4 regions of the Streptomyces sp. NBC_01267 genome follow, and region 1 is predicted to be linked to each of the others. Evidence: riboswitches for the same ligand, from Rfam matches in the RefSeq annotation. Region 1 holds a riboswitch; each other region holds the start of a gene.
What was found. A riboswitch is a leader RNA that binds a small molecule or an ion and turns the genes downstream of it on or off. The one in region 1 is predicted to bind cobalamin.
Positions count from the first base shown of each region.

Region 1 (7,691 bases):
TCTCCCTTCACGCCCTTGGCCACACGGGTGCTGGGGTCCGTCATCGCCACGGCCCTCCCCGAGGACGTACTGACGATCGTCACCGGTCATGAACCCCTCGGCGCCCGCCTGGCCTCCCATCCGGGGATCCGCCATGTGACCTTCACCGGTTCGATTCCCACCGGACGCGCTGTCGCGGAGGGAGCGGCGGCGTCGCTCGCCCGGGTCACCCTGGAGCTGGGTGGCAACGACGCCGCCGTCCTGCTGGAGGACGTGGACGTGGAACTGATCGCGGACCGGCTGTTCTGGGCGGCGTTCCGTAACTGCGGACAGGTCTGCATGGCGGTCAAACGTGTCTACGCCCCGGCCCGGCTCTACTCCGACGTGGTCGAGGCCCTCGCGCAGCGCGCGAAGACCGCCGTTGTCGGAGCCGGCCTCGACCCGGGCACGCAACTGGGCCCCGTCAACAACGCCCCCCAACTGGCCCGGGTGGAGCGCTGCACGGCCCAGGCCCTGGCAGCCGGTGCCCGAGCAGTGGCCGGTGGCCACCGGCTGGACCGGCCGGGCTACTTCTACGCCCCGACGATCCTCGCCGATGTCCCGCCCGACAGCCCGGTGGTGACGGAGGAACAGTTCGGTCCGGTCCTGCCGGTGCTGCCGTACGGGAGCACCGACGAAGCCGTCGAGGCCGCCAACGGCACCTCCTTCGGGCTGGGCGGATCGGTATGGGGAACGGACCTCGACCGGGCCGAGGCTGTGGCCGACCGGCTGGAGTGCGGGACGGCGTGGATCAACCACCACGCCGAACTGTCCCTCGCTCAGCCCTTCGCGGGCATCAAGGAGAGCGGCGTCGGCGTCGCGGGCGGGCCATGGGGGCTCTACGGGAACCTCAGACCGTTCGTCGTCCACCGTCCGGAGGAGGCATGACGATGAGGTTCGGCGCGGCGGTACTGCGCTCGTACGAGAGCCGATTCGCCGTCGAGGAGGTGATCCTGAACACGGGACCGGCCGACGGCGAGATCCTGGTCAGGATCGCGGGCTGCGGGATGTGCCGGACCGATCTCGCGGTCCGGCGTTCGGCGGGCCGCTCGCCGCTGCCGGCGGTGCTCGGCCACGAGGGGGCCGGGGTCGTGGTGGAGACGGGCGGCCCGCACACCGGCCTGAGCAACGGCGACCACGTCGTGCTGAGCTTCGACTCCTGCGGACGCTGCCGGAACTGCCTGGACGCTGCCCCCGCCTACTGCGGCTCGTTCGCCTCGCTCAACCTCTTCGGAGGGCGCAAGGAGAACGCCGCGCGGTTCACCGATGCGGCAGGGGAGGAACTGGCCCCCCGGTGGTTCGGACAGTCCTCCTTCGCCGAGTACGCGGTGGTTCCGGCCCGCAATGCCGTCCGGGCCGACCCCTCGCTGCCCGTCGAACTTCTCGGACCGCTCGGCTGCGGCTTCCTCACCGGCGCCGGAGCGGTCTTCAACTCCTTGGGTGTCGGGCCCGGCGACACCTTCGCGGTCTTCGGCGCAGGAGCGGTCGGTCTGGCCGCGGTGATGGCGGCTGAGGTCTCCGGAGCGGTGACCGTGGCCGTCGACCGGCACTCCGAACGGCTGGCCCTCGCCGAACGATTCGGCGCGATCCCGCTGCACGCCGCTTCGACCGACCTGCCCGGCCGCATCCGGCAACTGACCGACGGTGGCGCGCAGTTCGCGCTGGATACCACGGCCTCTGCCCGGCTGATCAACGACGCGCTCCGGGCCCTGCGTCCGACCGGCCACCTCGGTCTGGTGGCCCGGCTCCACAGCACGCTGCCACTCGAACCGGGGGCACTGGACCGGGGCAGGAAAATCTCCCACATCTGCGAGGGGGACGCGGTGCCGGGACTGCTCATCCCGCGGCTGACCGGGCTGTGGCAGGCCGGGCGGTTTCCCTTCGACGAGCTGATCCGTACGTACCCGCTCGCCGCCATCAACGAAGCCGAACGCGACTGCGAGGCGGGCCGCGTGGTCAAACCGGTTCTGCTTCCGGAGGGGAGGAGCCGATGAGCGAAGCGTTCAATGCCCCTGCCCATCCGGTCGACGCCGATCGACCGTCACCGGGCAGCATGACGGCAGGTCCTTGAACCGCCCGCACCGAGACGGCCGGGCCGAGGAACCGGGTGGCCGCAGGGCTGCTCGCTACGGGGCGCTCCCCGAGGAACGGGCGCCCGGAGCGGTGGCGCCGTGCGTCCGCCGCTGATCCAGCATTCCTGTCCCTCACTGTTCGTGGTCGCAACTAGCTCGATGGAGGACACGTGGCCGGCACAACGCCCGGGAACATCGGTGTGGATGGCGTGGATGGCGTGGATGGCGTGGAAGGAGGGGTAGGCCTGACCGCTCTCATGGTCGCCGCGGCACGGGCGATCGAGACACATCGCCACGACACGCTGGCACGGGACATCTACGCGGAGCACTTCGTGCTCGCCGCACCGGCATCCGCCGGCTGGCCGGTCCGCATGCAACAGGTTCCGGACGGGGACGCGAACCCGCTGTGGGGGCGATTCGCGCGCTACTTCGGTCTGCGGACGAGGGTCCTCGACGACTTCCTCCTCCGGTCGGTGCAGCCGGGCGCCCGCCAAGTGGTGCTGCTCGGGGCGGGGTTGGACTCCCGGGCGTTCCGGCTCGACTGGCCTCCCGGCTGCGTGATCTTCGAGATCGACAGGGAGGGCGTGCTGGCGTTCAAGCACAAGGTGCTCGACGGACTGTCGGCCACCCCCAAGGCGGCGCGTGTACCCGTCCCGGTCGATCTGCGGGCCGACTGGGTCGGAGCGCTGGCCGACGCGGGCTTCGACCCGGCAGCACCGAGCATCTGGCTGGCCGAGGGATTGCTGTTCTACCTGCCATCCGCCGCCGAGACGTACCTCATCGACACGGTGGACCGGCTGAGCACGGGAGGAAGCGCGCTGGCGTTCGAGGTCAAACTCGACAAGGACTTGCTGGAGTACCGCGACAGCCCGCTCTACACCTCGACGACACACCAGATCGGCATCGACCTGCTCGACCTGTTCGACAGAGAGCCGCGGCCCGACTCCGCCGGTGATCTGGGGAGCAAGGGCTGGTCCACATCGGTTCGTACCCCCTTCGACTTCACCCGCCACCACGGACGCGGCCCGCTGCCCGAACAGAACGACGCGCTGGCGGGCAACCGATGGGTGTTCGCGAACAAACCCGGACCGTGACGCCAGCGCCGGGCGGCCGACCGGATGTTCAGGCGGCATGGCGTCCGCCCGGTGTGGATTGTTCCGTGCGAGAGGCCGGCGGGCCCATCCCGTACGAGTGATCCTGCCAGTTTTCGGAGATCGACTTCCCTCTCGCGCGCAACGGGTCCCGCTTCGAGAAGGGCACCATCGAGACGACCGGTTCATCGTCCTCCTCGTCCCAGTCACGCCGCAGGTGCACGACGTTCCTGTCCGCGAATGCGCCGAAACCCTCACACCCACGCTGCGCGTCCCGCTCGGCGCGCAGTTCGTCCAGTCCGGGCGGCATCCGAGGCGCGTCGATGTCGACTCGACCTCGCGTGGCGACCGGTCAAGAACACCTGCCTGAGGTCAGCGTTCGTCCGGCCGGGGCGACCGCCCAGGGGTGGTGTCAGGCCCACCCCTGGATACGGGTTCCAGGCCCAGAGACTGCGAGGCCCGCGGGGCACAGGCTTCTCCTTATGGACAGCAGCGCATCGCTGAGAACTGAGGGGAATCCGATGAACGAGATCGTCGCCCGGCGTTTCACGGGGGCTGTGGGGATCGCCGCAGCGGCGGGCCTGATCCTGGAGGTACCGCTGTACTTCGTCTACTCGGGCCCCCCGCCGCAAGCCAATGTGCTGGCCCGCCTGCTGATCGGGATCCTCGCTCTGGGCCTCGTTCTGGTCTTCGCCACCGCCTTCCGCGAACTCGTCAAGAGGGCTGCTCCCCAGGCGGAATGGGCCGGCACGCTCGCCTTCGCGTCCGGCCTCGCCTACACCGTGGTCACGCTGGTCTCCAGCGGCCTGGAAGCCGGGGCCGTCATCGCCACCGACCACCCGATCGACCCCACCATCAGCGTCTCCGGCACCTACATCCTCTACGGGACGATCTCCCGCATGCTCCTGGCCATGTTCCTGGGCAGCTTCGGCTACGCCGTCAGCAAGAGCGGCCTGCTGTCCCGTTGGGCCCACCGCAGCGCCTACACGATCGCCGGGATCAACCTGGCCTTCATGCCGTCCCTCTTCTTCGGGAACGCCCCCGCCCACTTCTACGCCGCCAACGGCTGGGGTACCACCGCCCTCATGGGCGCCCTGCTGAGCTACTGGCTCCTGGCCATCGGCATCACCACCTACCGCAGCGCCCGCCGCGTCCCGCAGCAGGCCGCGATCTTCCAGCCCCTTCCCGCCCCCTGAAGCCACCTCCACCGCCGCCCCTGCCGACACCTGGCAGAGGCGGCGGCCCGCTGGGCGACGCCGCGCACGTACACGCGCCGTTCGGGGGTCAGGGGTTCAACCTCGGCGTCGGCGACACGATGAACCCCGGCTGGAAGCTCGGCGCCGTGCTCGCCGGGCCGTACCCGGCCGTCATTTCGCCACCGCTCTTCCGACCGCCTGTCGCGGCCCGGAAAGTAACGGCATATGCGGTCTGACAGACTGAGCCCCGAAAACTCAGGCGACGCGCGTCAGGAAACCGGTGTGAATCCGGTACGGTCCCGCCACTGTGACCGGGCTGCAACAGCCCGGAAGTCAGACACTGGCCGCGCCGCCTTCTCCGTACAACCAGGGGACGAGGACATCCCCCGGAAAGGCTCGGCCATGCCCCGGATCCGCCGTGTACCACTCGCGCTCATACCGCTGCTTCTGCTACCGCTCACCAGTTGCGGCTCCGGCACGGGCGGCGCGGACAAGGCAGCGGCCGTACCGGTCGCCGACGGTTTCCCCTACACGGTCACCAACTGCGGCACGAAGACGACCTTCGACGCCCCGCCGAAGCGGGCCGTCACCATGAACCAGCACGCCACCGAAGTCATGCTGGCCCTCGGCCTCCAGGACCGGCTGGCCGGGACCGCCTACCTGGACGACAGCATTCTGCCGAAGTACCGGGCCGCATACGCCAGAACCAAGGTGCTGGCGAAGGAGTACCCCTCGAAGGAGGTGCTGCTCGGCGCGAACCCCGACTTCGTCTACGGCGGATACAGCAGCGCCTTCGACAAGGCCAAGGGCGAGGACCGGGCGGGACTTCAGCAGAGCGGCATCAACACCCGGCTGAACGTCGAGAACTGCACCGGGGGAAAGGTCGGTATCGATCAGCTCGCCACCGAGATCACCCAGGTCGCCAGGACCTTCGGCGTACCGGAGCGCGGCAAGAAGCTGATCGCCGAGGAGCGGCAGAAGATCGGAGCGGTCGAGACAGAGCTCAAGGGCTCCTCGCATCCCTCGGTGTTCGTGTACGACTCCGGCGACAGTTCCGCGTTCACGGCGGGCGGTAACGGCATCGGCAACGAGATCGTCCGGCTCGCCGGGGGCAGGAACGTCTTCGCGGACCTCGACGACACCTTCGGCGACGTGTCCTGGGAGCAGGTCATCAAGCGCAGGCCCGAGGTGGTCGTGATCTACGACTACGGTGGCACCACGGTCGCGGCCAAGAAGAAGCGGCTGCTGAACGACCCGGCGCTCGCGGACGTACCAGCGATCAAGAACAAGAGGTTCGCGGTACTCCCGCTGTCCTCGGCCGTGCTCGGCGTCCGGGTCGCCGACGCCGTGCAGGACCTGGCCGGGCAGCTGCACCCCGATACCCCGTGAGCGCGGAGTCCGCCCGCACCCGCCTGAAAACCGTCCTCCGCTCGACACCCGTCGTGATCGGTGTCCTCACGGTCCTGCTGCTCACGGCAGTGGTGGCCGGCCTGGCGCTCGGCCCGGTACGGATTCCGCCGGGCGAGGTGCTGCGTACCGTAATGGGCGGCGAACACACCGGTGCCTACCCGACGATCGTGTGGGAGGTACGGCTGCCCAGGGTGCTGCTCGGGGCCGTCGTCGGCGCCGGGCTGGCCCTGTCGGGCGCGGTGCTCCAGGCGCTGGTGCGCAATCCGCTGGCCGATCCCTTTCTGCTGGGCGCTTCCTCCGGGGCATCGGCGGGCGCCGTCGTGGTCGTCGTGCTTGGGGTCGGCGCGGGCGCGGCCACCGATGTGGCGCTGCCCGCCGCCGCGTTCGCAGGGTCCATGGTCGCGCTGGTCGCCGTCTACGCGATGGCCCGGCGCGGCGGCACCATGACGACGGGTCGGCTGATTCTGGCCGGGGTGGCGATCCAGTACGTGCTGTCCGCGTTCACCAGCCTGATCCTGGTGCTGTCCTCCCGGGCCGAGCATGTGCGGGCGATCATGTTCTGGACCCTGGGAGGCCTGGGCGGCGCCCGCTGGGACCAACTGGCCCTGCCCGCCGCGGTCCTGGGCGTGGGGGCCGTACTCCTGATCAGCCTGGCCCGTCCGCTGGATCTGCTGCTGACCGGGGAGGAAGGGGCCCGCAGCCTCGGCCTGGACCCCGGCCGCTTCCGGGGCTTGGTCTTCGTGCTGGTGTCGCTGATCATCGGCGTGCTGGTCGCCTACAGCGGGGCGATCGGCTTCGTCGGCCTCATGATCCCGCACGCCGCCCGGCTGATCGTCGGCGCGTCCCACCGCAGACTGCTGCCGGTGACCGCCCTCGGCGGCGCGGTTTTCCTGCTGCTGGCCGATCTGCTGGCGCGGACGGTGGCAGCCCCCGAGGAGATCCCCGCCGGGGTGGTCACCGCCCTGGTGGGCGGCCCGTTCTTCCTCTGGCTGCTGCGCCGCTCCAGCCGTACCGAAGGGATCACCGGATGAGCCCGGCACCGTCCCCGACGGCGCTCACCGCCGACGGGATCAGCTACGAGGTGGCCGGCCGCACCCTGCTCGACGGGGTCGCGCTGGACGCAGCCCCCGGCGAGACGGTCGGCCTGGTCGGGCCGAACGGCAGTGGCAAGACCACCTTTCTGCGCTGCGTGTACGGCGCCCTGCGCCCCGTGGCGGGGCGGGTCCTGCTGGACGGGGCGGACGCCGCGGCCCTCGGTGTGAAGGAACGGGCCCGGCACGTCGCCGTCGTACCGCAGGACAGCCCCGGTGCCTTCGGCCTGACCGTGCGAGAAGTGGTGGCGATGGGCCGCAGCCCGCACAAGCGGTTCTGGGAGCAGGACGACGCCGACGACGCCCACCGCATCGACCGGGCGCTGCGGCGTGTCGGCGCGGCGGCCCTGGCCGACCGGCGCTTCGAGGAACTGTCCGGCGGGGAACGGCAACGGGCCCTGATCGCCCGCGCCCTGGTCCAGGACCCGGGACTGCTGGCGCTCGACGAGCCCACGAACCATCTGGACATCCGCTACCAGTTGGAGATCCTCGGCCTGGTGAGGACGCTGGGCACCACCAATCTGCTGGTGCTGCACGATCTCAACCTGGCCGCTTCCTACTGCGACCGGCTGTTCGTCCTCAGCGCCGGACGGGTGGTGGCGTCCGGCTCCCCGCACGCGGTGCTGACGGAAGAACTGCTGGCCGAGGTCTACGGGGTGCGGTCCCGGATCGGCGTCCACCCGGTCACCGGCGCTCCCCACGTCGTCTACCTCCCGCTGTCATGAGCGACAACACGTTCCCTGTCTGGACGCCTCTGCCGCACGGGCCACGCTGGCAGGTCACCGAAGGCGAACCGTCCACGGGCCGAGCCGG
Region 1 is NZ_CP108455.1:294,881-302,571, reverse strand. Features, by position in the region: gene OG709_RS01575 (aldehyde dehydrogenase family protein) at 1-906, shown strand, start outside; gene OG709_RS01570 (NAD(P)-dependent alcohol dehydrogenase) at 909-2,012, shown strand; gene OG709_RS01565 (class I SAM-dependent methyltransferase) at 2,348-3,184, shown strand; gene OG709_RS01560 (hypothetical protein) at 3,213-3,491, opposite strand; gene OG709_RS01555 (hypothetical protein) at 3,703-4,377, shown strand; partial or broken gene OG709_RS01550 (FAD-dependent monooxygenase) at 4,431-4,544, shown strand; cobalamin riboswitch at 4,589-4,740, shown strand; gene OG709_RS01545 (ABC transporter substrate-binding protein) at 4,780-5,766, shown strand; gene OG709_RS01540 (FecCD family ABC transporter permease) at 5,763-6,818, shown strand; gene OG709_RS01535 (ABC transporter ATP-binding protein) at 6,815-7,603, shown strand; gene OG709_RS01530 ((2Fe-2S)-binding protein) at 7,600-7,691, shown strand, end outside.

Region 2 (7,691 bases), 290 kb from region 1:
CGAGGCGGCCACTGGTGCGGTGCTCGCTGAGGAGTTCCGCGCCGTCGGCGTCCAGCAGGCGGGCCCGTACGCCGGGGAGTCCGCTGACCGGGTCGACGACCTGGTCGGTGGTGAAGGGGGCCATGGTGGTGGTCGCGTAGGCGCCGGGAGTGTGGACGACCTCGACGCCGTGGGCGGACAGCGCGTCGGTGAGGCCCTGGAGCGGGGAGATCGCGTAGGGGGCGTTGACGGTGGCACTGCCGCCGCCCTGGATACGGGCGTGGGCGGCGTTGGGGCCGATCACGGCGACCCGGCGCAGGGCGCCGGGGTTCAGCGGGAGGGTACCGGCGTCGTTGCGCAGCAGGACGGTACCGGCGGCTGCGGCTTCGCGGAGCAGGGCGGCGATGTCCTGGTCGGCCACGGGTGCGGGGGCCGGGGCAGCCGGTGCGAAGCCGTCCAGCGCACCGACCCGGGCGGCGAGGCGGAGCAGGCGGCGTACCTTCTCGTCGATCGCCGACTGCGGGACCCGTCCCTCGCGCACGGCGGTCACCAGGGCGTCGCCCCAGGGCCCGGCGGGTCCGGGCATCGCCAGGTCGTTGCCCGCGGCCCCCGCCGCGTCGGTGGAGCGCACCGCGGTCCAGTCGGAGACGACCGCGCCGTCGAAGCCCCACTCCGCCTTGAGGACGTCGTCGATCAGCGGGTTCTCGGTCATGGTGGGTCCGTTGACCGCGTTGTAGGAGGCCATCACCAGCCAGGGACCGGCGTCGGCGACGATCTGCTCGAACGGGGCCAGGTAGAGCTCGCGCAGGGTGCGCTCGTCGACCTGGACATCGACGGTCATCCGTTCGGTCTCGGAGTCGTTGCCGACGAAGTGCTTGGGCGTGGCGGCCACACCGTGCTCCTGCACGCCGTTGACGTAGGCCGCGCCGATGCGGGCGGTGAGCAGCGGGTCCTCGGAGAAGCACTCGAAGTGGCGGCCGCCCAGCGGGCTGCGGTGCAGGTTGACGGTGGGGCCGAGCAGGACGTCCACGCCCTTGCGGCGGGCCTCGGCCGCCAGCAGCGCGCCGAGCCGGTGGACCAGTTCCTCGTCCCAGGTCGCCGCGACAGCGGTGGGAGAGGGGAGGTTGGCCGAGGTGTCCCGCTCGTCCCACGCCTCACCGCGGACGCCGGCCGGGCCGTCGGACAGCACCATGCGGCGCAGACCGACCGCTGCTTCGGGATGGGTGCTCCACATCCCTTCGCCGGTCAGCAGGCGGACCTTGCCTTCGAGATCGAGTCCGGTGAGCAGTTCTTCGATACGGGCCTCGACGGCCTCGTTGTGCTGCATGAGATCTCCTTGCGGGGTGCGGTGCCCGCCGTCGACCGGTGTCAGGTCCGGCCGACGGCGGATCCTCGGGAAAGAGCGGCGGTCACGGTGTCACCCCGTGTCCACTGCTGTTCCGTTTTTTGGGGGGTGGTCAGGGGTCAGCGGACCGAGCGGATCGGCTGCACGCTCAGCGCCGCGGCCACGACCAGGACGATCGCGACGGCGAACAGCGGGCGGTACCCGCCGAGCAGGCCGATGACGGCGGCAGCCACGGCCGGGGCCAGGGCCTGGGGTGCGGAGTTGGCGATGTTGAGGACGCCCATGTCCTTGGCGGCGTCGCCCTGGTTCGGCAGGACCTGGGTCATCAGGGCGGTGTCCACGGCCATGTAGGTGCCGAAGGCGAATCCCGCGATCACGGCGAAGGCGAACATGGCCCCCTCCGAGCGGACGATGAACGGCACGACCAGCGCGACCGCCATGCCCAGGGAGGAGGCGACGACGAAGGGCTTGCGGCGGCCGACGCGGTCCGACAGCGGTCCCATCACCAAGATCATGACGATCATGCCGGGCAGCATCGCGAGGCTCAGCAGCGGCACCAGGTCGTTGGCGCGGCTGTGACTCAGGCCGATGTAGTCCTCCAGGATGTAGAGCTGGTAGGACGAGACGCTGTAGTAGCCCAGGATCATCAGGAAGCGGCCCAGGAAGGCCCAGGCGAAGTCCGGGTGGCGACGCGGGCTGACCCAGAAGCCGGCCAGGAACGCCTTCAGGTGGAAGGGGGCGACCTCGGCGCCGGCGGTGGAGGGTTCCCTGTTGAGCAGGAGGAACACGGCCGTACCGGCGATGACCAGCAGGCCGAAGACGGCGAATCCGAGGCCCAGCGCGTTGGCGAAACCGGCGGCGAGTGCGGTACCGAGAGTCGCGCCGAGCATCTGCGCCAGGCCGGCCGCCGAGGAGAAGACGCCTCGCCGGTGCACGGGGGTGCGGTCAGGGACGACCGCGGTCAGCGGCGCCTGCAGGCCGTTGAAACATATCTGCGCGAGGGTCCAGGCGACGGCGATCCACAGGAGGCTGTTGCCCGACCCGACCGCGATCAGCGACAGTCCGCCCAGCAGGGCTCCGCCCGCCATCCACGGCGCGCGCCGCCCGAAGCGGCTGCGGGTGCGGTCGGACAGCGCCCCGGCGATCGGGTTGGCCAGCATCGCGGCGATCGCGCCGATGGCGCTGATGACTCCCAGCGCGGTGGACTTGTTCTCGGGGTCCACCTGGCCGACCAGGTCGGCCAGCAGCACGGCCGGTACCGCGCCGTAGACGGCGTACAGCGCGACGCTGTTGGCCATGAGGCCGCCCAGCAGGCGGCGCTCGCCGGGCTGCCGTCCGGGGCTGGTGCCCGGCTCGTCCACGAGCGCGGTACCGGAGTCGGCGCGGTGCCCGGATCTCGAAGTGATCATGGTGACCTCGTTGTCAGTCATGCGGAGGGCGTCGGCGTCCTGGCACGGTTCGCGCGGCTCGTACGGCTCCGGGGAAGGCATTGCTCACACGTGTGAGCACCTCCATGATGTTCACACGTGTGAGCAGATTTGTGAAGCCCCACCGGAGGCCCGGCTAGGATTCGGGACCGAAGCCACAGATTCGCAGGAGACGCCGTGAACTCAGCCGCCGGACGGGCACCCACCAGCGCGGACGTCGCGCGGCTGGCACGCGTGTCGCGCTCCACGGTCTCGCTCGTCGTCAACGACGTCCCCAACTCCCGCATCGCGCCATCCACACGTGAACGCGTCCTGGCCGCCGTGCGGGAGCTCGGCTACGCCCCCAATGTGTCGGCGCGCCAACTACGCGCGGGAACCAGCCGGCTGGTGGTGATGCCGCTGCCCGAGCTCCCGCTCGGTCCCATCATCGACGCCACCATCGAGCACCTCTCCGACAAGCTCCGGGCCGACGGCCTGACCCTGCTGGTGCACGGGGATCGCGGGACCACCGGCATGGCGGCGGCACGCATGTGGGCGGAACTGCACCCCGCGGCGGTCCTGGTGACGGCCGACCGGTGTACGAAATCCTCCGTCGCCCTGCTGCGCCGCGCCGGGACCGAGGTTCTGATGATCTCCAGCGGCCCCACGCCCTGGGCCGACACGCTGGAGTTCGACCAGGGACGGATCGGCGCCGAAGCAGCAGCGCACCTGCTCGCCGTCGGGCACCGGCGCCTCGCGGCGATCATCCCCGCCGGGCCGCTGGAGGGCCTGGGCCGTGCCCGCGCCGAAGGGCTGGAGAACGCGGCTCGCGCGGCCGGCGCGCGCGGTGAGGAGATCACCATGGAGGCCACCCACGAATCAGCGGCCTCCGCAGCCGCCACCGTGCGGCGGCCCGGCGGTCCGACCGCCGTATTCACCTACAACGACGAGTACGGGGCGCTGCTGCACCGCGCCCTGAACGACCAGGGCGCGACGATACCGGGCGATGTCGCCCTGGTGGGCGCCGACAACCTGGCCATCGCCACATTCCTGCGGCCGATGCTCTCCTCGGTCGCCCTCGATCCCGTGGAGATCGCCGACCATCTGTGCGTTGCGGTGCGTTCCGTGCTGGAACGGCCCGCACGCACGGAATCGGTAGTGGCCGGCGTGCTGGCCACCCCCTTCCTGGTCCGCCGCGAGACGTCCTGAGCCGCGCGTCCCCCGCCCACGAGCGGTCGGCGCGGGGGCGGCCACTCGTGGGCGAGGGCGTCGGAGCCGGTCCGGGTTCGACCGGGGTTCGGTCAGCGCCACGTCGCGGTTCGGGGCGCTCCTGCGGGAGCCCTGGCCACCGAGCCGGCGGCGGGCCAGGCCCGGCCGTCCGTACTCCTCCGGTGCGAGCGCGACGGCCGGCGCTCCGCCCAGGACGATTCCGCGAGGCTCGGCACGTCGGCGCGCGGCGGTTCCTCCACAGGTGCGAAGGCCGGGTGAGCGGCCTGGTCAACGGGACAGTACGCAGTCCCCGCACAGAGCCCCTGAGGCACCGGGCGCGGCGCGGTAGATCAGGCAGCAGCTGCGCCGCCGGAACGCTCCGTCGGGCCCCGTACAGCTCGCGTCGCGCAGTGGGGGCCGTTCCAGGAGACGTGAGGTGATGGCACGGGTCCGTGCGGTGAGGTCCGGGCGGGTAGTCGTGATCATGGACGCGGCTCCGTTGACGGCCGAGGCGGTGTTGCCCCACAGGATGCGCCGGGAGACCGTGAACTCCGCCATCGCATCGGCGAGTTCACGCAGTGGGCCGTCCAGCAGACGACTGCTCAGCTCGTCGGCGAGCCGGGTCGGCGCAACCGTGGATCCGCCGGTGCAGGCACCGGCGGGCAGCGACAGGTCGGTGAAGGCATCGCTGGGCAGCGACAGGGGGATCTGGCCGCCGATCACGGGCTGCCACCGGAGATCCGCGAGGCCGGGGGCGGGTACCAGGCCGTGCAGGACGGCGGCGGCCAGTGCGGGTGAGATCAGCCGGGCGGCCAGTCCCAGGTGGGCGACGGATGCCGCGACCCGGATCTCGACCGCGTCGGGCGACTGCCCGCCGGCCGCGGCCAGCCAGTCCCGTACACCCGTCACACGGGCTTCGAGCAGCGGGCGGGTGATCCGCTGCCAGGGCTCGGGCGGCTCCACGCCGGGCGGGTGGGCCTGCACGGCGAAGAACGGACCGAGCTCGGCGATCTCCCCGATCACCGCGCTCGCCGCAGGAGGGCTGCTCATGCCGGAACAGGGTCCGGCTGCTGCGAGGTGGCGGTCCCGATCGCGCCCGGTGCGGCCACCGGACGGAATGTGGAAACGGTACTCAAGGTGAGCCCTCCCTCTGGGATCGTGCGTCCCTTGCGTGTACGGGCGGAGTGAGGGCTCAGTGTCCGACTCGCCGGCCACCTTCCGGTGGCGTGGCTCACAGTGGCGCGACCGTGCTGGAATCTCACCAGCTTCCTTGTGCCATCACTCCACGGGGAGCGTAGGGCCCGTTTCTCCGGCGGGTCAATCAAGCCGTTCCACATCCGGATCAGCGCTGCTCCTTGTCGGGTGCCGCCGGGCGGGCCGGCGTGAAGTGCACCGGAGCCTGGAACCGGGCCCGTCGGGCAGCGCGCCGGAACGTGGTCAGCACCGCAGGTCCGGCCGGCATGATGCAGACGAAGTTGGTGACGGCCCGCCCGGTGTCCCAGCCGAAGGAGGCCGCCAGGGCGATGACGAGCGAGACGCAGGCGTTGAGTCGGACGGCGGAAAGAAATGGCCTGGTCCTCGGCGGAAGAGCCCTGCACCCTGGGGCCATTGAGACGCCACGGCCTGCTGGTGGCCCCATGAAACGCAGCCGCCGGAAAGCCGCCACTGCAGCAGGATCTCGTCGAGTCCCGGCTCACCGGCGGTCTCCATCGGCATTCGCCGGGCAGGAGTTTGATCACCGCTCGGGCTGGTCGTGTACTACGCCGCCTCGGCGGTCCCAGGCGTATCCACGATGTGGAGCAACCGGTCCAGCTCCTGCCGCCCATGCCTGATCAAATCGAACGCCTCCCTTGGGTCCGTTCCCGGCGGCAACGCGGTGTCGGTCATCACATCGGTCAGGGTGAACCTGCCGAGCAGCCATCGCTGCAACGCTCGCCGGTCCGTGCTCCGTTCAGGGGAGAGGCCCCTGGCCCCACAACACCCCCATCCCACGGTGCCGCCCCCGCCACCCTCAGCCATGGCAACAGATCAAGCGACCCACAGGTAGGGCGGGATTCGGCCAGCCCTACCAGGGGAGCCTTCCTCTACCGCGAGCACGGCCCTGCACACGCTCGGCCCCCGCGCGCAGCCGGGCCACCTCCTCGCGGACCTTTCTTCTCCCGTTCTCCCGGGCCTCCGGCATTCCGAGCCCCCGCGCCACCGCGCCACCGCGCCACCGCGCCACCGCGCCACCGCGCCACCGCGCCACCGCCACGGTCGAGACGAGCGGGCAGACTGCGTCCGTCCCGCCCGCAGGGCCTACCGCCGCACGCGGGGCATCCCCAGCCCGATCCAGGAGATGATTTCCCGCTGGATCTCGTTGTTGCCGCCGCCGAAGGTGAAGATGACGGCCGAGCGGTAGCCGCGCTCCAGTTCACCGTGGAGCACCGCGCCCGTGGATCCCTCCTTGAGAGATCCTGCCGCGCCGACGACCTCCATGAGCCAGGCGTAGGCGTCCCGGCGGGCCTCCGATCCGTACACCTTGACCGCCGAGGCGTCCTGCGGGGTGAGCGTCCCGTTCTGCACGGCGTTGACCATCTGCCAGTTCAGGAGCTTCATCGCGTCGAGCCTGGTGTGGGTCCTCGCGAGGCGCCCGCGCACCCAGCCCAGGTCGATGACCCGGCGCCCGTCGGCGAGCTCGGTGTCGGCCGCCCAGCACTGCACGTTGTGCAGGGCGCGGATGGCCATGGTGCCGTGGGCGGCCAGGGTGACGCGCTCGTGGTTGAGCTGGTTGGTGATCAGCCGCCAGCCCTTGTTCTCCTCGCCGACGCGGCGGGAGGCGGGGACCGTGATGTTCTCGTAGTAGCTGGCGGTGGTGTCGTGCGAGGCGAGGGTGTTGATGAGGGTGCAGGAGTACCCGGGGTCGTCGGTCGGCACCAGCAGCATCGTGATGCCCTTGTGCGCGGGGGCGGCCGGGTCCGTACGGACAGCGAGCCAGACCCAGTCGGCGGTGTCGCCGTTGGTGGTCCAGATCTTCTGCCCGTTCACCGTGTAGTGCCCGGTGGTCACGTCGCCCTCGCGTACGGCCCGGGTCTTGAGCGCGGCGAGATCGGTGCCCGCGTCGGGCTCGCTGTAGCCGATCGCGAAGTCGATCTCGCCCTTGAGGATCTTCGGCAGGAAGTACGCCTTCTGCTCGTCGGTGCCGAACCGCATGAGGGTCGGACCCACGGTGTTGAGCGCCATGAGCGGCAGCGGTACGCCCGCCTGCGCGGCCTCGTCGAAGAAGATGAACTGCTCCATCGGGGAGAGTCCGCGACCGCCGAACTCCTCGGGCCAGCCGACGCCCAGCCAGCCGTCGGTGCCCAGTCTGCGCACCGTCTCGCGGTAGAAGCGTTTCTGGGCTCCCGCGTCCGCGTAGCGCGCGTAGGCGTTGTCCGGCACCAGTTCGGCGAAGTAGGTGCGCAGTTCGGCGCGCAGCCGCTGCTGCTCGGGGGTGTATTCGAGGTGCACGGCCCCTCCTCGGTAACGGCATCGGATCGAGGGGCACAGTAGAACGCGTTCCAGTCTTTTGGAATGGCGATGACCGGTCTTCTTCGGATCTCCGGAATCGGCCGGGCCGTACGAAGGACCGCCGTCCGGGCAGCCGATGCGACAGGGGCCCTGGGCCGTTGCACTCTGGATCCAGTGGGTCGGCGCGGGCCGCCCCTGCCCGAGGCATCATCCGGACGAGGCAAGGAATGATCGTGAACGCGGTTCCCACCATCACCCTGAAC
Region 2 is NZ_CP108455.1:581,262-588,952, forward strand. Features, by position in the region: gene OG709_RS02830 (beta-glucosidase family protein) at 1-1,306, opposite strand, end outside; gene OG709_RS02835 (MFS transporter) at 1,444-2,754, opposite strand; gene OG709_RS02840 (LacI family DNA-binding transcriptional regulator) at 2,929-3,939, shown strand; gene OG709_RS02845 ((2Fe-2S)-binding protein) at 4,228-4,989, opposite strand; cobalamin riboswitch at 5,112-5,234, opposite strand; partial or broken gene OG709_RS02850 (ECF transporter S component) at 5,282-5,458, opposite strand; gene OG709_RS02855 (acyl-CoA dehydrogenase family protein) at 6,238-7,428, opposite strand; gene OG709_RS02860 (aldo/keto reductase) at 7,656-7,691, shown strand, end outside.
Region 2: another riboswitch for cobalamin. It lies ahead of OG709_RS02845 ((2Fe-2S)-binding protein); the one in region 1 lies ahead of OG709_RS01545 (ABC transporter substrate-binding protein).

Region 3 (7,691 bases), 5.0 Mb from region 1:
CCCGGCGTTCATCGGCATCCCGTTCTTCTACTGGTACCAGATGCTCTGGGTCCTCATCTCGACCGCGCTGACGATGATCGCGTACAAGCTGTGGCAGCGTGACCAGCGCGCCCGCAAGGGAGGTGCGTCCGCATGAAGGACGGTGTGAACGGAGTCGCGCTCGGCGTCTTCATCTTCTTCTTCGTGGCCGTCACGGTCGTCGGCTTCCTGGCCGCGCGCTGGCGCCGCGCCGAGAACGCCGCCACCCTGGACGAATGGGGCCTGGGCGGACGGTCGTTCGGCACCTGGGTCACCTGGTTCCTGCTCGGCGGTGACCTCTACACGGCGTACACCTTCGTCGCCGTCCCGGCCGCCGTCTACGCGGCGGGCGCGGCGGGCTTCTTCGCCGTGCCGTACACGATCCTGGTCTACCCGCTGATCTTCACCTTCCTGCCGCGTCTGTGGTCCGTCTCGCACAAGCACGGCTACGTGACGACATCGGACTTCGTCCGCGGCCGGTTCGGCTCCAAGGGGCTCTCGCTGGCGGTCGCGGTCACCGGCATCCTCGCGACCATGCCGTACATCGCCCTGCAACTCGTCGGCATCCAGGCCGTGCTGGACGTGATGGGCGTCGGCGGCGAGGGCAGCAACTGGTTCGTCAAGGACCTCCCGCTGCTGCTCGCCTTCGCGGTGCTGGCGGCGTACACCTACTCCTCCGGGCTGCGCGCCCCCGCGCTGATCGCCTTCGTCAAGGACGGGCTGATCTACCTGGTCATCCTGGTGGCGATCATCTACATCCCGATGAAGCTGGGCGGCTTCCATGACATCTTCGCCAAGGCCGGTGACGCGTTCGCGCAGACCAACCCGGCGACGGGTAAGCCACGCGGCGCGCTGGCGCCGGGCGCCGCGGGTCAGTGGGGGTACGCGACGCTCGCGCTCGGCTCGGCGCTCGCGCTGTTCATGTATCCGCACTCGATCACCGCGACGCTCTCCTCGCGCAGCCGCAATGTGATCCGGCGCAACACCGCGATCCTGCCGCTGTACTCGCTGATGCTGGGGCTGCTCGCGCTGCTCGGCTTCATGGCGATCGCCGCCGGGGTCAAGGTGAAGAACGGACAGCTGGCGATCCCGCAGCTCTTCGAGAACATGTTCCCCGACTGGTTCGCGGGGGTGGCCTTCGCCGCCATCGGCATCGGCGCGCTGGTTCCCGCGGCGATCATGTCCATCGCGGCGGCGAACCTCTTCACCCGCAACATCTACAAGGACTTCATCAAACCGGAGGCGACACCCGCCCAGGAGGCCAAGGTCTCCAAGCTGGTCTCGCTCGTGGTGAAGGTCGGCGCGCTGCTCTTCGTCCTCGCCATGGACCCGACCGTCGCGATCAACTTCCAGCTCCTCGGCGGCATCTGGATCCTCCAGACGATGCCGGCACTGGTCGGCGGGCTGTTCACCCGGTGGTTCCACCGCTGGGCGCTGCTCGCGGGCTGGGCGGTCGGCATGGCGTACGGGACGCTGGCCGCGTACGGCGTGGCGAGCCCGACGCAGGCGCACTTCGGCGGCTCCTCCAAGGAGATCCCGGGCATCGGCCAGATCGGCTACATCGGGCTGACCGCGTTCGTGCTGAACGTGGTGGTGACGCTGGTGCTGACGGTCGTGCTCAACGCGGTCAAGGCCCCGGCCGGCATCGACGAGACCTCGCCGGAGGACTACACGGCGGACGCCGGCGACGAGGACGTACAGGTCGACCTCCCGCCGGCCACCGTCGGCGCCCCCGGCGGTCACTGAGACCGACCGGCAGGCCGCATGAGGGCCGCCGCGCCTCTCCCCCGGGGAGGCGCGGCGGCCCTTCCGCTGTATCCCCGGGCCCGCGCGCGGCGAAGGCCTCCGAGGGGGTCTCAGGGCTCGTTCCGCCGACCCGGCGGCCATGGGTGGGGGCTCACCGGATTCCCGTGCGACCGGGCTTCGTACGGACTCCTGAGAGGCCCCTGAGAGCCGATCCCAGGCGCTCTCCGGTCCCGTACGTCCGGGGGTCCTGAACGGACACGACACAACATATGGGGGGTGCGATATCGAGCGGCCCCCACATGTATGCTCATCCTCGCTGTCGTCGCAGGGGAATCCGGTGCGAATCCGGAACTGTCCCGCAACGGTGTGATCAGTGCGCTTTTGCGCACCGTGGAGTCCGAGGACCTGCCGACCGCGCATCCGGCTCGACCGATCCGGATGAGACACGTCCGGGCCTCGCGGTTGGGCCTGCGGATGCTGTGCGGTGTGCTGCTCTTCGCTGTGCCCGTACGCACCCGTGCCTCCCGCCGGCCCCCAGCCGAGCGAGGGAGAGCGCACCGTGACCATCGCGCCCACCGCACCTGCCGCAGAACAGGTGACGGACGCCCCGGGAACCGTACTGCTGCGGACCCTGACCGACCTCACCGCCGACCTCACCGACACCGACCCCGGCAAGGTCGCCGCCGCCGCGCTGCGCGGGCGCAACGCCACGTCGGACGAGGCCGAGCTGCGTGAGCTGGCCACCGAGGCGGCAGCCGGTCTGATCTCCGAGGACCCCGCGTACTCGCGGCTCGCCGCCCGGCTGCTCACCCGGTCCATCGCGGACGAGGCGGCCGGGCAGGGCGCGGTGTCCTTCTCCGCCTCGGTCGGCGTCGGGCACCGGGAGGGCCTGATCGGGGACCGCACGGCCGGCTTCGTCACCCTGCACGCCGCCCGGCTCGACGCCCTGATCGACACCGCGGCCGACGACCGCTTCGGCTACTTCGGGCTGCGCACCCTGTACAGCCGCTACCTGCTGCGTCACCCGCTGACCCGCCAGGTCATCGAGACGCCCCAGCACTTCATGCTGCGGGTCGCCTGCGGTCTGGCCGAGGACGACTCGGTACGCGCCCTGGACGAGGTCGCCGCGCTGTACGGGCTGATGAGCCGCCTCGACTACCTGCCCTCCTCCCCCACGCTCTTCAACTCGGGCACCCGGCACCCGCAGATGTCCTCCTGCTACCTGCTGGACTCGCCGCTGGACGAGCTGGACTCGATCTACGGCCGCTACCACGAGGTCGCGCGCCTCTCGAAGCACGCGGGCGGCATCGGCCTCTCGTACTCCCGCATCCGCTCCCGCGGTTCGCTCATCCGCGGCACCAACGGGCACTCCAACGGGATCGTCCCCTTCCTCAAGACGCTGGACGCCTCGGTCGCCGCGGTGAACCAGGGCGGCCGGCGCAAGGGCGCCGCGGCCGTCTACCTGGAGACCTGGCACTCCGACATCGAGGAGTTCCTGGAGCTGCGCGACAACACGGGTGAGGACGCCCGGCGTACGCACAACCTCAACCTGGCGCACTGGGTGCCGGACGAGTTCATGCGCCGGGTCGACGCGGACGGCACCTGGTCGCTGTTCTCCCCCGCCGACGTGCCCGACCTCGTCGACCTGTGGGGGGACGCGTTCGACGCGGCGTACCGCAAGGCCGAGGCCGACGGGCTGGCGCAGAAGACCATCCAGGCCCGGGAGCTGTACGGCCGCATGATGCGGACCCTCGCGCAGACCGGCCAGGGCTGGATGACCTTCAAGGACGCGTCGAACCGTACGGCCAACCAGACCGCGGAGCCCGGCTCGGTCGTCCACTCGTCGAACCTCTGCACCGAGATCCTGGAGGTGACGAACGACGGTGAGACCGCCGTCTGCAACCTCGGCTCGGTGAACGTCGCCGCGTTCGTCTCCGGTGACTCCATGGACTGGGAGCGCCTCGACGAGACCGTCCGCACCGCGGTCACCTTCCTCGACCGGGTCGTGGACATCAACTTCTACCCGACCGACCAGGCGGGCCGCTCCAACGCCAAGTGGCGTCCGGTGGGCCTGGGTCTGATGGGTCTCCAGGACGTCTTCTTCAAGCTGCGGATGCCCTTCGACTCCCCGCAGGCGAGGGCGCTCTCCACCCGGATCTCCGAGCGGATCATGCTCGCCGCCTACGAGGCGTCCTGCGACCTCGCGGAGCGCAGTGGCCCGCTCCCCGCCTGGGAGAAGACGCGTTCGGCGCAGGGTGTGCTGCACCCCGACCACTTCGACACCGAGCCTGCCTGGCCCGCGCGCTGGGACGCGCTGCGCGCCCGGATCGCGAAGACCGGCATGCGCAACTCGCTGCTCCTCGCCATCGCGCCGACCGCGACGATCGCGTCGATCGCCGGGGTGTACGAGTGCGTCGAGCCGCAGGTCTCCAACCTCTTCAAGCGCGAGACGCTCTCGGGTGAATTCCTCCAGGTCAACGCGTACCTGGTGAACGAGCTGAAGGAACTGGGCGTCTGGGACGCGCAGTCCCGCGAGGCGCTGCGCGAAGCCAGCGGCTCGGTGCAGGGGTTCAGCTGGATCCCCGCGGAGGTGCGGGCGCTGTACCGCACCGCGTGGGAGATCCCGCAGCGCGGCCTGATCGACATGGCGGCGGCCCGTACGCCGTACCTCGACCAGAGCCAGTCGCTGAACCTCTTCCTGGAGACGCCGACCATCGGGAAGCTCTCCTCGATGTACGCGTACGCCTGGAAGCAGGGGCTGAAGACGACGTACTACCTGCGCTCGCGCCCGGCGACCCGGATCGCGCGCGCCGCCGCCGCCCCCATTCCCGCACAGCAGGCTCCCGCCGCCCCGGTCGCCGACGCGGACGCGATCGCCTGCTCCCTTGAGAACCCCGAGTCCTGCGAGGCCTGCCAGTAATGAGCACCGATTCCGCCAACTCCCAGAAGAACCTGCTCGATCCGGGCTTCGAACTGACGCTGCGCCCGATGCGTTACCCGGACTTCTACGAGCGCTACCGCGACGCGATCAAGAACACCTGGACGGTGGAGGAGGTCGACCTCCACTCGGACGTGGCGGACCTCGCGAAGCTCAGCCCGGGTGAGCAGCACATGATCGGCCGGCTGGTCGCGTTCTTCGCGACGGGCGACTCGATCGTCTCCAACAACCTGGTGCTCACCCTCTACAAGCACATCAACTCCCCCGAGGCGCGGCTGTATCTGTCGCGACAGCTGTTCGAGGAGGCCGTGCACGTCCAGTTCTATCTGACGCTGCTCGACACCTACCTTCCCGACCCGGACGACCGCGCCGCGGCCTTCGACGCGGTCGAGGAGATCCCCTCCATCCGCGAGAAGGCGCAGTTCTGCTTCAAGTGGATGGACTCGGTCGAGAAGATCGACCGGCTGGAGACGCAGGCGGACCGCCGCCGTTTCCTGCTGAACCTGATCTGCTTCGCCGCGTGCATCGAGGGGCTGTTCTTCTACGGCGCCTTCGCGTACGTGTACTGGTTCCGCTCGCGGGGTCTGCTGCACGGTCTGGCGACGGGGACCAACTGGGTCTTCCGCGACGAGACCATGCACATGAACTTCGCGTTCGAGGTCGTGGACACGGTCCGCAAGGAGGAGCCGGAACTCTTCGACGAAGCGCTCCAGCAGCAGGTCACCGACATGATGCGGGAAGCCGTCGAGGCGGAGCTGCAGTTCGGCCGGGACCTGTGCGGTGACGGCCTGCCGGGCATGAACACCGAGTCGATGCGGGAGTACCTGCAGTGCGTCGCCGACCAGCGGCTGGCCCGGCTGGGCTTCCCGACGGTGTACGGCTCGGAGAACCCGTTCTCCTTCATGGAGCTCCAGGGCGTCCAGGAACTGACGAACTTCTTCGAGCGCCGGCCGTCGGCCTACCAGGTCGCGGTCGAGGGGTCGGTCTCCTTCGACGACGATTTCTAGTATCTGATTCCGGCCGGAGGGGGAGGCGCGCCCGCATCACCAGCGGGCGCGCCCGGACAGGTACTAACGCAGTTTCACCGTGTCACCGGCAGAGGTGATCGCCATCGTCGTGTGCGTACCGGAGAAATTCCAGCGCCAGGTGCCCGAGGCTGTCGCCGTGACCGTGGTGCTCAGGGTGCCCGTGGAGCTGGTCTTCACCGTCTTGACCGTGGCGTACGAGGACGCCCCGGTCTTCTTGAACTGAAGCTTCACGTCCTGCCTCGTGTAGCCGTGGTACTTGAGATCGTTCCAATTGGCCCGCGCGAGCTTGCCCTTGACGGTGAGCTTGCCGCCCTTGGTGACGGGCTCGGGAGTGGCGTCCGTGGTGAGAGTCGACGCGCGCTTGAAGTCGAAGTGCGCGAGGCTGTCATGGATCCAGTAGTCGCCGTCCTTCGCCTGGACAGTGGCGTTGACCTGCCAGGTACCGGCGAGGTCGTTGGGGTCGATGTCCACGGACGACTTGAACCAGGACGGGTGCGCCTGGAAGGTCGCGGTGCAGACGGATGTCGTGCTGTTCGACTTGTGACAGCTGTTCGCGGTCAGGTCCACGGGGCCATAGCCGTTCTTCGTGTTGAAGACGCTGGCGTGGCTGAGGCCCTTCACCCCGGATTTGTCCTTGACCGTGAAGGCGATCGGGAAGGTCTTGACGTCATGCACCCCCACGATGACGTTGCCTCCGTTGTTCACCACGGTTCTGGTGACCCTGATGTCACCCTTGCCCTCGGCGTGAGCCGCCGTGGTCCCCAGTACCCCTAGAACCACGGCACCGGATGCCGCGGTCAACAGCGCAGTTCTGCGCATGTCCCCTCCTTGATACTTCCTCTGGCGAGCTCAGGGTAGGTGCACTCGGAGATGCCGGAGGACGGTCCCCGTCCGCCCGCACCGGACCCGGACCGGACCGCCAACCATCCGACGTCACACGTCAGTTCTGTCCAACCGTGTGGGACTCCCGTCCATGGACACCCCGCTCGTCCGCCGCGAAGGTCGGGGCACCAGCCTACGGAAGGACGTGGACGATCATGCGGATGGCAAGAAGAGGCACGGTGGCGGTGGCCGCGGTGGCCGCTCTGTGTGCCGCGGTGCTGCCTGTGCAGAGCGCGGCAGCCCGGAGCGCCGCCGACGCGGCGCCGCCCGAGGTGCTGCCCGCGCTGAGCGAATGGCACGGCGAGGCGGGCCAGTTCACGCTGGCCGACCGCGCGCGCATCGTGCTGGAGGGGACGGACCACCGTACGGACGCCGACGCCGCCCGCTTCGGCGGCGAACTCACCGGACACCATCCGGTCACGCACGGCAGGGCCAGGAACGGTGATGTCGTCCTGGCCGAGAAGCCGTCCCTCAAGGACCAGTTGGGGAACGAGGGCTACCGCATCTCGGTGGGTGACCGGGTCACCGTCACCGCCGCGACCTCGACCGGTGTCTTCTACGGGACCCGGACCGTGCTCCAGCTCCTGAACGACGACAGGCAGGCGGCCCGTGGCTCCGCCACCGACATCCCCGCCTACCGCGAGCGCGGCGCCGGCGTCTGCGCCTGCTACATCCATGTCTCCCTCCCGTGGTTCGAGCGGCTGATGAAGGACATGGCCTCGCAGAAGCTCAACCAGCTCTGGATCGAGGCCAAGGTCAAGAGCGACGTCGACCCGAAGTCCGCGTTCTGGGGCTACTACACCAAGGCGGAGGTCAAACAGCTGGCCGCGCTGGCCGCGAAGTACCACATCGAGCTGGTCCCCGAGATCAACTCCCCGGGCCACATCGACCCGTATCTGCAGAACCACCCCGAGCTCCAGCTCAAGGACAAGAACGGGGTGCCGTCCCCGACCCGGCTGGACATCTCCAAGCCCGAGGCGCTGACGTACTACACCTCGCTCGTCGACGAGGCGCTGAAGGCCTGGGGGGCCAAGCAGTGGCACATGGGCGGGGACGAGTACATGATCGGCTCCGCGTAC
Region 3 is NZ_CP108455.1:5,336,986-5,344,676, reverse strand. Features, by position in the region: gene OG709_RS24530 (DUF3311 domain-containing protein) at 1-136, shown strand, start outside; gene mctP (monocarboxylate uptake permease MctP) at 133-1,764, shown strand; cobalamin riboswitch at 2,037-2,191, shown strand; gene OG709_RS24520 (ribonucleoside-diphosphate reductase subunit alpha) at 2,324-4,684, shown strand; gene OG709_RS24515 (ribonucleotide-diphosphate reductase subunit beta) at 4,684-5,709, shown strand; gene OG709_RS24510 (hypothetical protein) at 5,773-6,549, opposite strand; gene OG709_RS24505 (family 20 glycosylhydrolase) at 6,774-7,691, shown strand, end outside.
Region 3: another riboswitch for cobalamin. It lies ahead of OG709_RS24520 (ribonucleoside-diphosphate reductase subunit alpha); the one in region 1 lies ahead of OG709_RS01545 (ABC transporter substrate-binding protein).

Region 4 (7,691 bases), 1.3 Mb from region 1:
CGCCTTGAGGGCGGCGTCGCCGGCGAGCCGGCCGGCTGCGACCGCAGCCGCGCCGACGCCGATCAGGGTGGTGACGGCCGTTGCCGTCGCGGTAGCCGGGCGCACGCCTCAAGTGTCCGGCTCGGTGGGCCGGGCTGCCAGCGGGCGGGAGCAAACGGGGCCGGACCCAACGGTGGCGGGGCGGCCCCGGCCCGTCATTGCTGGCCGTAACCGCGGAGCTTCTCGCTCACGGCGGAGAGTTCGGCGGGCGACAGCAGGGTGGGGGTGCGGCCGGGCAGTGCGGACGCGGTGAGCCAGAGCCGGCACATCCACTCCAGCTGGGCGGTGCGGTCGTAGGCCTGGTCGAGGGAGGTCCCGTAGGTGACCGTGCCGTGGTTCTGCAGCAGGCAGCCGGTGCGGTCGGTGAGCGCGACGAGCATGTTCCCGGCCAGTTCGTCCGATCCGTACAGCGCGTACGGGGCGACCCGCACCGGGCCGCCCAGCGCCGCGGCCATGTAGTGGATCACCGGCAGTTCGGTCACCAGGGTGGAGACGGCCGTCGCGTGGACGGCGTGGGTGTGGACCACGGCGGTGGCTCCGGTGCCGCGGTGGATCGCGAGGTGCAGGGGCAGTTCGCTGGTCGGTTTCAGCTCGCCCAGGACCTGGCGGCCCTCCAGGTCCACGGCAACCGTGTCCTCGGGGCCGAGCCGGTCGTACGGAACCCCGCTGGGGGTGACGAGGACCAGGTCGCCGCAGCGGACCGAGACGTTGCCCGAGGTGCCGACGACCAGGCCTTCCGCCGCCGTTCTGCGGGCGGTGGCCACGACGTCGTGCCAGGCGCGGGCGACCGGGTCGTTCTCCTGCGATGGGGGGCCTGCCGTCGGGTCGGTCATCCGGCGATGATGCCAGCCGCCCGCGGACGGCGGTAGGAGCGGCGGCAAGCGGAAGGAGAGCGCCCGTTCGGAGTCACCACAGCGCCTGCCCCAGTTCACCTTCCGTTCATCCAGGTTGCCTACGTTCGTCTCGTCAATGACCTCGAACGATTGCCCAGGTAAATGGAACACTTGACCCTGCTCCTTGGGATCGTGATCATTACCGCTCTCGTGTTCGACTTCACGAACGGTTTCCACGACACGGCCAACGCGATGGCGACGACCATCTCGACCGGCGCTCTCCGGCCGAAGACCGCGGTGGCCATGTCCGCCGTACTCAACCTCGTCGGAGCATTCCTGTCCGTGGAGGTCGCCAAGACGATCTCCGGCGGGATCATCAACGAACAGGGCATCACCACAGAGGTGATCTTCGCGGCGCTCGTCGGCGCCATCCTCTGGAATCTGCTGACCTGGCTGCTCGGCCTGCCGTCCAGCTCCTCCCACGCGCTCTTCGGCGGACTCATCGGCGCCACGCTGATGTCGGTCGGCTCCTCCGGTGTCAACGGCGATGTCGTCGTCACCAAGGTGCTGCTGCCCGCGGTCGCCGCACCCGTCGTCGCCGGCATCGCCTCGGTGCTCGCCACCAAGCTGACGTACCGGATCGGCCGCCGTACGGACGAGAAGGCCACCGCCAAGGGCTACCGGGCCGGCCAGATCGCCTCCGCCGGACTGGTCTCCCTCGCCCACGGCACCAACGACGCGCAGAAGACCATGGGTGTCATCACCCTCGCCCTGGTCACCGGCAACGTCATCGCCCCGGGCTCGAACCCTCCGCTGTGGGTCATCGTCTCCGCGGGCACGGCCATCGCACTCGGTACGTACCTCGGCGGCTGGCGCATCATCCGCACCATGGGCAAGGGGCTCACCGAACTCAGGCCGCAGCAGGGCTTCGCCGCCCAGACCGGCGCCGCGACCGTGATCCTGGCCTCCTCGCACCTCGGTTTCTCCCTCTCCACCACCCAGGTCTGCTCGGGCGCCGTGCTGGGCGCGGGCGTCGGCCGCAAGGGCGGGGTGGTCCGCTGGTCCACCGCGACCCGGATGGCCGTCGCCTGGTGCCTGACGCTTCCCGCGGCGGCCGTGGTCGGCGCGGGCGCCGAGTACCTGACCCGCAACGGCCCCTGGGGCGTCGCCGCCGTGGCCGCCCTGCTGATCGCGGGCTCGGGTGTCATCTGGTCGCTCTCCCGCCGCCAGCCGGTCGACCAGCACAGCGTCACCCCCGACGAGCCCGCGGGTGTGGTGACCACCGCCATCGCGGCCGTCGCCCCTCCCCCGGCCGGACTGTCCGCCGACGAACTCAGGGCCACCATCCCCGCACCGGGGGGCGCCGCACCGGAGCCCAGCCGACCGGCCACGGTCTGAAGCAGAAGGACACCGCAGCATGAACATCGACTGGGCAGCTCTCGGCACCGTCTTCGGCGTCAGCCTCGTGGCGACCGTCGGACTCGTGGGCCTGTTCACCCTCGGCATCGTGGGCCTCGCCGGGAAGCCCGCGCAGGAGACGGGCTCCACCGGCCGGGGCCCGGCGCTCGCCGCGCGCACCGGCGCGTACGCCTGCTTCGCTCTCTGCGCGGCGGCCGTGGCGTACGGGATCTATCTGATCGTCGCCTGACCGCCCCGCACCCCCGTCCCCCGGCTCCACTCCCCGTTCCACCCGAACCGCCCTCCGACCGGCCTTCCACGGCCCGCCGGGGGGCGGTTCGTGTGGGGCTCAGCACACTGCCTCCTTGCAGGTCAAGGGGGAGTTGACGGGTGTTCGCGGGGCGTGGTGGACTGCCGGAGCCAATACGGCGGCAAAAGAGGAAGCCCGGTGCGAATCCGGCGCGGTCCCGCCACTGTCATCGGGGGTCACCCCCCGGGAGCCAGGAACTCTCACCGCCGATCACGTCGAACCAGGGCGCGGACACCCTGAGTGAGGACATATCGCCATGCGCGGCTGCCTGCTGCCCGATGCTGTGAGTACTACCGGTACGAAGGTTTTCCGAGGCGTATCGGCCTGCTGACCCGATGCGTGCCGAGCGTGTATTCGTGTACGGCGCCACCACCGGCCTCGTAGCAGACCTGATCGTCGGCGATCCGCGGCGCGGACACCCGGTGGCCGCCTTCGGACGGGCCGCGGCTGCCGTGGAGCGCCGGCTGTGGCGCGACCACCGCGGACGCGGGGCGCTGCACACCGTGGTGTGCGCCGGAGGCGTGGTGGGCGCCGCCCTGCTGGCCCGGCGTGCCGTGCGCGGCCGGGCCGCCGCGGGCATCGCCCTGACCGCCGTCACCACCTGGGCCGTCGTCGGCGGTACCTCGCTGGGCCGGGAGGCGCGGGCGGTCGGCGACGCGCTGGCCTCGGGCGAACTCGAAGCGGCCAGGGAGCGGCTGCCGCATCTGTGCGGGCGTGATCCGCAGGCGCTCGACGGACAGCAGATGGCCCGCGCGGTCGTCGAGTCCGTCGCCGAGAACACCTCCGACGCCGTGGTGGGCGCGCTGGTGTGGGGGGCGCTGGCCGGGGTGCCCGGTCTGGCCGGGTTCCGGGCGGTGAACACACTGGACGCAATGGTCGGCCACCGCTCGCCCCGGTATCTGCGGTACGGCTGGGCCTCGGCCCGGCTCGACGACGTGGCGGGCCGGCCGGGAGCCCTGCTGACCGCTGTCCTCGCGACGCTGGCCGGCCCGGACCCGCGCGGTGCCGTGCGGGCCTGGCGCGCCGACGCGGCGAAGCACCCCAGCCCCAACGCCGGTCCGGTGGAGGCCTCGTTCGCGGGGGCGCTGGGCGTACGGCTCGGTGGCACCCTCTCGTACGGCGGCCGGGTCGAGCACCGGGCCGTGCTCAACGGCGGCGGCCGGCCCGTCGGCGTGGACGACATCGAGCGCGCGGTACGGCTGTCCCGGCGGGTCTCCGTACTGGCGCTCGCGACGGCTCTCCTGGTGAGGAAGGTGCGCGGATGAGTGGCGGAGTGCTGGTCGCCGGAACCACGTCGGATGCCGGGAAGAGCGTGGTCACGGCCGGGATCTGCCGGTGGCTGGTGCGCCGGGGGGTGAAGGTCGCGCCCTTCAAGGCGCAGAACATGTCGCTGAATTCGTTCGTCACCCGCGAGGGCGCGGAGATCGGCCGGGCGCAGGCGATGCAGGCGCAGGCGGCGCGGGTGGAACCCACCGCGCTGATGAACCCGGTGCTCCTCAAGCCGGGGAGCGACCGGTCGAGCCAGGTCGTGCTGCTGGGCAGACCGGTGGGCGAGATGAGCGCCCGCGGGTTCTTCGGCGACGCGTCCGGCGGGAAATCCGCGTACGGCGGGGGGCGGGAAGCCCTGCTGGGCACCGTCACGGACTGTCTGGCACAACTTCGGGGCACGTATGACGCGGTGATCTGTGAGGGGGCCGGCAGTCCTGCCGAGATCAATCTGCGCCGGACGGACATCGTCAACATGGGCATCGCGCGGGCCGCGCGGTTCCCGGTGGTGGTGGTGGGCGACATCGACCGCGGTGGCGTCTTCGCCTCCTTCTTCGGCACGACCGCGCTGCTCAGCGCCGAGGACCAGGAGCTGATAGCCGGGTACATCGTCAACAAGTTCCGCGGCGACGTGTCCCTCCTGCGCCCCGGCATCGACATGCTGCAGGGGCTCACCGGGCGGCGTACGTACGGGGTGCTCCCGTTCGCGCACGGCCTCGGCATCGACGAGGAGGACGGGCTGCACGTCTCGATGCGGGGCGCCGTACGGGAGTCGGCCGTCGCCGAGCCGTACGGACCGGACGTCCTGCGGGTCGCCGTGTGCGCCGTACCGCTGATGTCCAACTTCACCGATGTCGACGCGCTGGCCGCCGAGCCCGGGGTCGTCGTGCGGTTCGTGGACCGGGCCGAGGAGCTCGTCGACGCGGACCTGGTGATCGTGCCGGGCACCCGTGGCACCGTGCGGGCGCTGGAGTGGCTGCGCGAGCGCGGGCTCGCGGCGGCGCTGGCCCGGCGGGCGGCGGAAGGCCGTCCCGTGCTGGGCATCTGCGGCGGTTTCCAGCTGCTCGGCGAGCACATCGAGGACGAGATCGAATCGCGCGCCGGGTCGGTGGACGGGCTCGGGCTGCTGCCCGTGCGCGTACGGTTCGCCGCCGAGAAGACCCTGGCGCGGCCCGTCGGCGAGGCCCTCGGCGAGCGCGTCGAGGGGTACGAGATCCATCACGGCGTCGCCGACGTGACCGACGGCGTCCCCTTCCTGGACGGCTGCCGGGTCGGCTCCGTCTGGGGCACCCACTGGCACGGCTCGCTGGAGAGCGACGGCTTCCGCCGCGCGTTCCTGCGCGAGGTCGCGAGCGCGGCGGGCCGCCGCTTCGTCCCGGCGCCCGACACCAGCTTCGGCATGCTCCGGGAGGAGCAGCTCGACCGGCTCGGCGACCTCATCGAAGAACACGCGGACACCGACCGGCTTCTCGCGCTCATCGAATCGGGCGCACCGTCAGGACTTCCCTTCATCGCACCTGGAGCGCCATGAGCACCGTGCTGTTGCTGTCCACCGCCGATACGGACCTGCTGGCGGCCCGAGCCTCCGACGCGCCGTACCGGACCGGGAATCCGACCCGGGTCGACGCCGCCACCGAGCTGCCCGCGCTGATCGACGGCGCCTCGGTGGCCGTCGTACGGCTGCTGGGCGGCAGACGCGCCTGGGAGGACGGTCTCGATGTGCTGCGCGCTTCGGGGATACCCACCGTGCTGCTCGGCGGCGAGTCCGTGCCGGACGCGGAGCTGATGGCCGAGTCCACCCTGCACGCGGGCGCCGTGGCCGAGGCGCTCCAGTACCTCGTCGAGGGCGGGCCGGGGAACCTCACGGAGCTGGCCACGTTCCTGACCGAGGACGTGCTGCCCGCGGCCAGCGTCCGCGCCGGGGAGGAGCGGGCCAGGCGCAGCGCCGAACCCCGGAAGATGCCGGAGTGGGGGCTGCACGGCGACCGCGCGTGGGTGGACGGCAGGCCGTCCGTCGGGGTGCTCTTCTACCGGGCGCACGAGCTGTCGGGCAACACCTCCTTCGTGGACGTGCTGTGCGACCGGATCGAGGAGCGGGGCGCCAACGCCCTCCCGGTGTACTGCGGTTCGCTGCGGAGCGCCGACGCCGGGCTGTACGAGTTGCTCGGCCGGGCCGACGCGCTGGTCGCGACCGTGCTCGCCGCAGGCGGTACCCGTGCGTCCGACGCGTCGGCGGGCGGGGACGACGAGGCCTGGGACATCGGGGCGCTGGCCGATCTGAACGTGCCGGTCCTCCAGGGGCTGTGCCTGACGTCGTCGCGCGCCGTCTGGGAGGCGTCGGACGCCGCCGTCTCCCCCATGGACGCGGCGATGCAGGTGGCGATCCCGGAGTTCGACGGCCGGCTGATCACGGTCCCGTTCTCCTTCAAGGAGCAGGGCGAGGGCGATGTGCCGGTGTACGTCGCCGACCCCGAGCGGGCCGCGCGGGTCGCCGGAATCGCCGTACGGCACGCGCAGTTGAAGCACAAGCCGAACCCGGACAAGAAGCTCGCCGTCGTCTTCACCGCGTACCCGACGAAGCACTCACGGGTCGGCAACGCGGTGGGCCTGGACACCCCCGCCTCGGCGATCCGGGTGCTCGACGCGCTGCGCGACGCCGGGTACGCGGTCGACGGTCATCCGGACAACGGCGACGAGCTGATCCACCGCCTCATCAACGCCGGTGGCCACGACGTGGAATGGCTCACCGAGGAGCAGCTGGCAGCGGCGCCCGCGCGGGTGCCGCTCGCCGACTACCGGCGGTGGTTCGACAAGCTGGAGCCCGGCATCCGCGACAGCATGCTGGAGCACTGGGGCGAGCCGCCGGGCGAGCTGTACGTCGACGGGGACGACATCGTGCTGGCGTCCCTGCAGTTCGGCAACGTGGTGGTGATGATCCAGCCGCCGCGCGGCTTCGGCGAGAACCCGATCGCGATCTACCACGACCCGGACATGCCGCCGTCGCACCACTACATGGCGGCGTACCGCTGGCTGGAGACCGCCGCTTCGGAGAGCGGCTTCGGCGCGGACGCGATCGTCCACATGGGCAAGCACGGCACCATGGAGTGGCTGCCCGGCAAGGGCCTCGGGCTCTCCGCGGAGTGCGGCCCCGACGCGGTGCTCGGCGAGCTGCCGCTGATCTACCCGTTCATCGTCAACGACCCGGGCGAGGGCACCCAGGCCAAGCGGCGGGGCCATGCGACGGTGGTGGACCATCTGGTGCCGCCGATGGCGCGCGCCGACACCTACGGGGACCTGGCCAAGCTGGAGCAGCTGCTCGACGAGTACGCGATGGTCAGCGATCTCGACCCGGCGAAGGCGCCGACCGTGCGGGCGCAGATCTGGACGCTGGTGAAGGCGGCCGAGCTCCACCACGACCTGCATCTCGACGAGCAGCCGGACGACGACGACTTCGACTCGTTCGTGATGCATGTCGACGGCTATCTCTGCGAGATCAAGGATGTGCAGATCCGCGACGGTCTGCACATCCTGGGTGGCGGTCCCGAGTCCGAGGCCCGGGTCAATCTGGTGCTGGCGGTGCTGCGGGCGTCACAGGTCTGGGGCGGTACGGCGCACGCGCTGCCGGGTCTGCGGGCGGCGCTCGCCGAGCACTTCGGGCTGGCGGAGAAGGAGCTGCTGGGCGAGCCGGGCGCCGCGGTGAAGGTGCCCGCCGAGCTGACCGCGCTGGTGGAGGGTCCGGCCAGGACCGGGGCCGACGCGATCGACCTGCTGGAGCAGGTGTGCCGACGGCTCGCCGAGGGCATGGAGGCGCGCGGCTGGGACCCGGCGGCCGTCCCGGCCCTGGT
Region 4 is NZ_CP108455.1:1,555,026-1,562,716, forward strand. Features, by position in the region: gene OG709_RS07225 (alpha/beta hydrolase family protein) at 1-105, opposite strand, end outside; gene OG709_RS07230 (class II aldolase/adducin family protein) at 195-872, opposite strand; gene OG709_RS07235 (inorganic phosphate transporter) at 1,035-2,270, shown strand; gene OG709_RS07240 (hypothetical protein) at 2,290-2,520, shown strand; cobalamin riboswitch at 2,661-2,799, shown strand; gene OG709_RS07245 (cobalamin biosynthesis protein) at 2,916-3,845, shown strand; gene OG709_RS07250 (cobyric acid synthase) at 3,842-5,377, shown strand; gene cobN (cobaltochelatase subunit CobN) at 5,374-7,691, shown strand, end outside.
Region 4: another riboswitch for cobalamin. It lies ahead of OG709_RS07245 (cobalamin biosynthesis protein); the one in region 1 lies ahead of OG709_RS01545 (ABC transporter substrate-binding protein).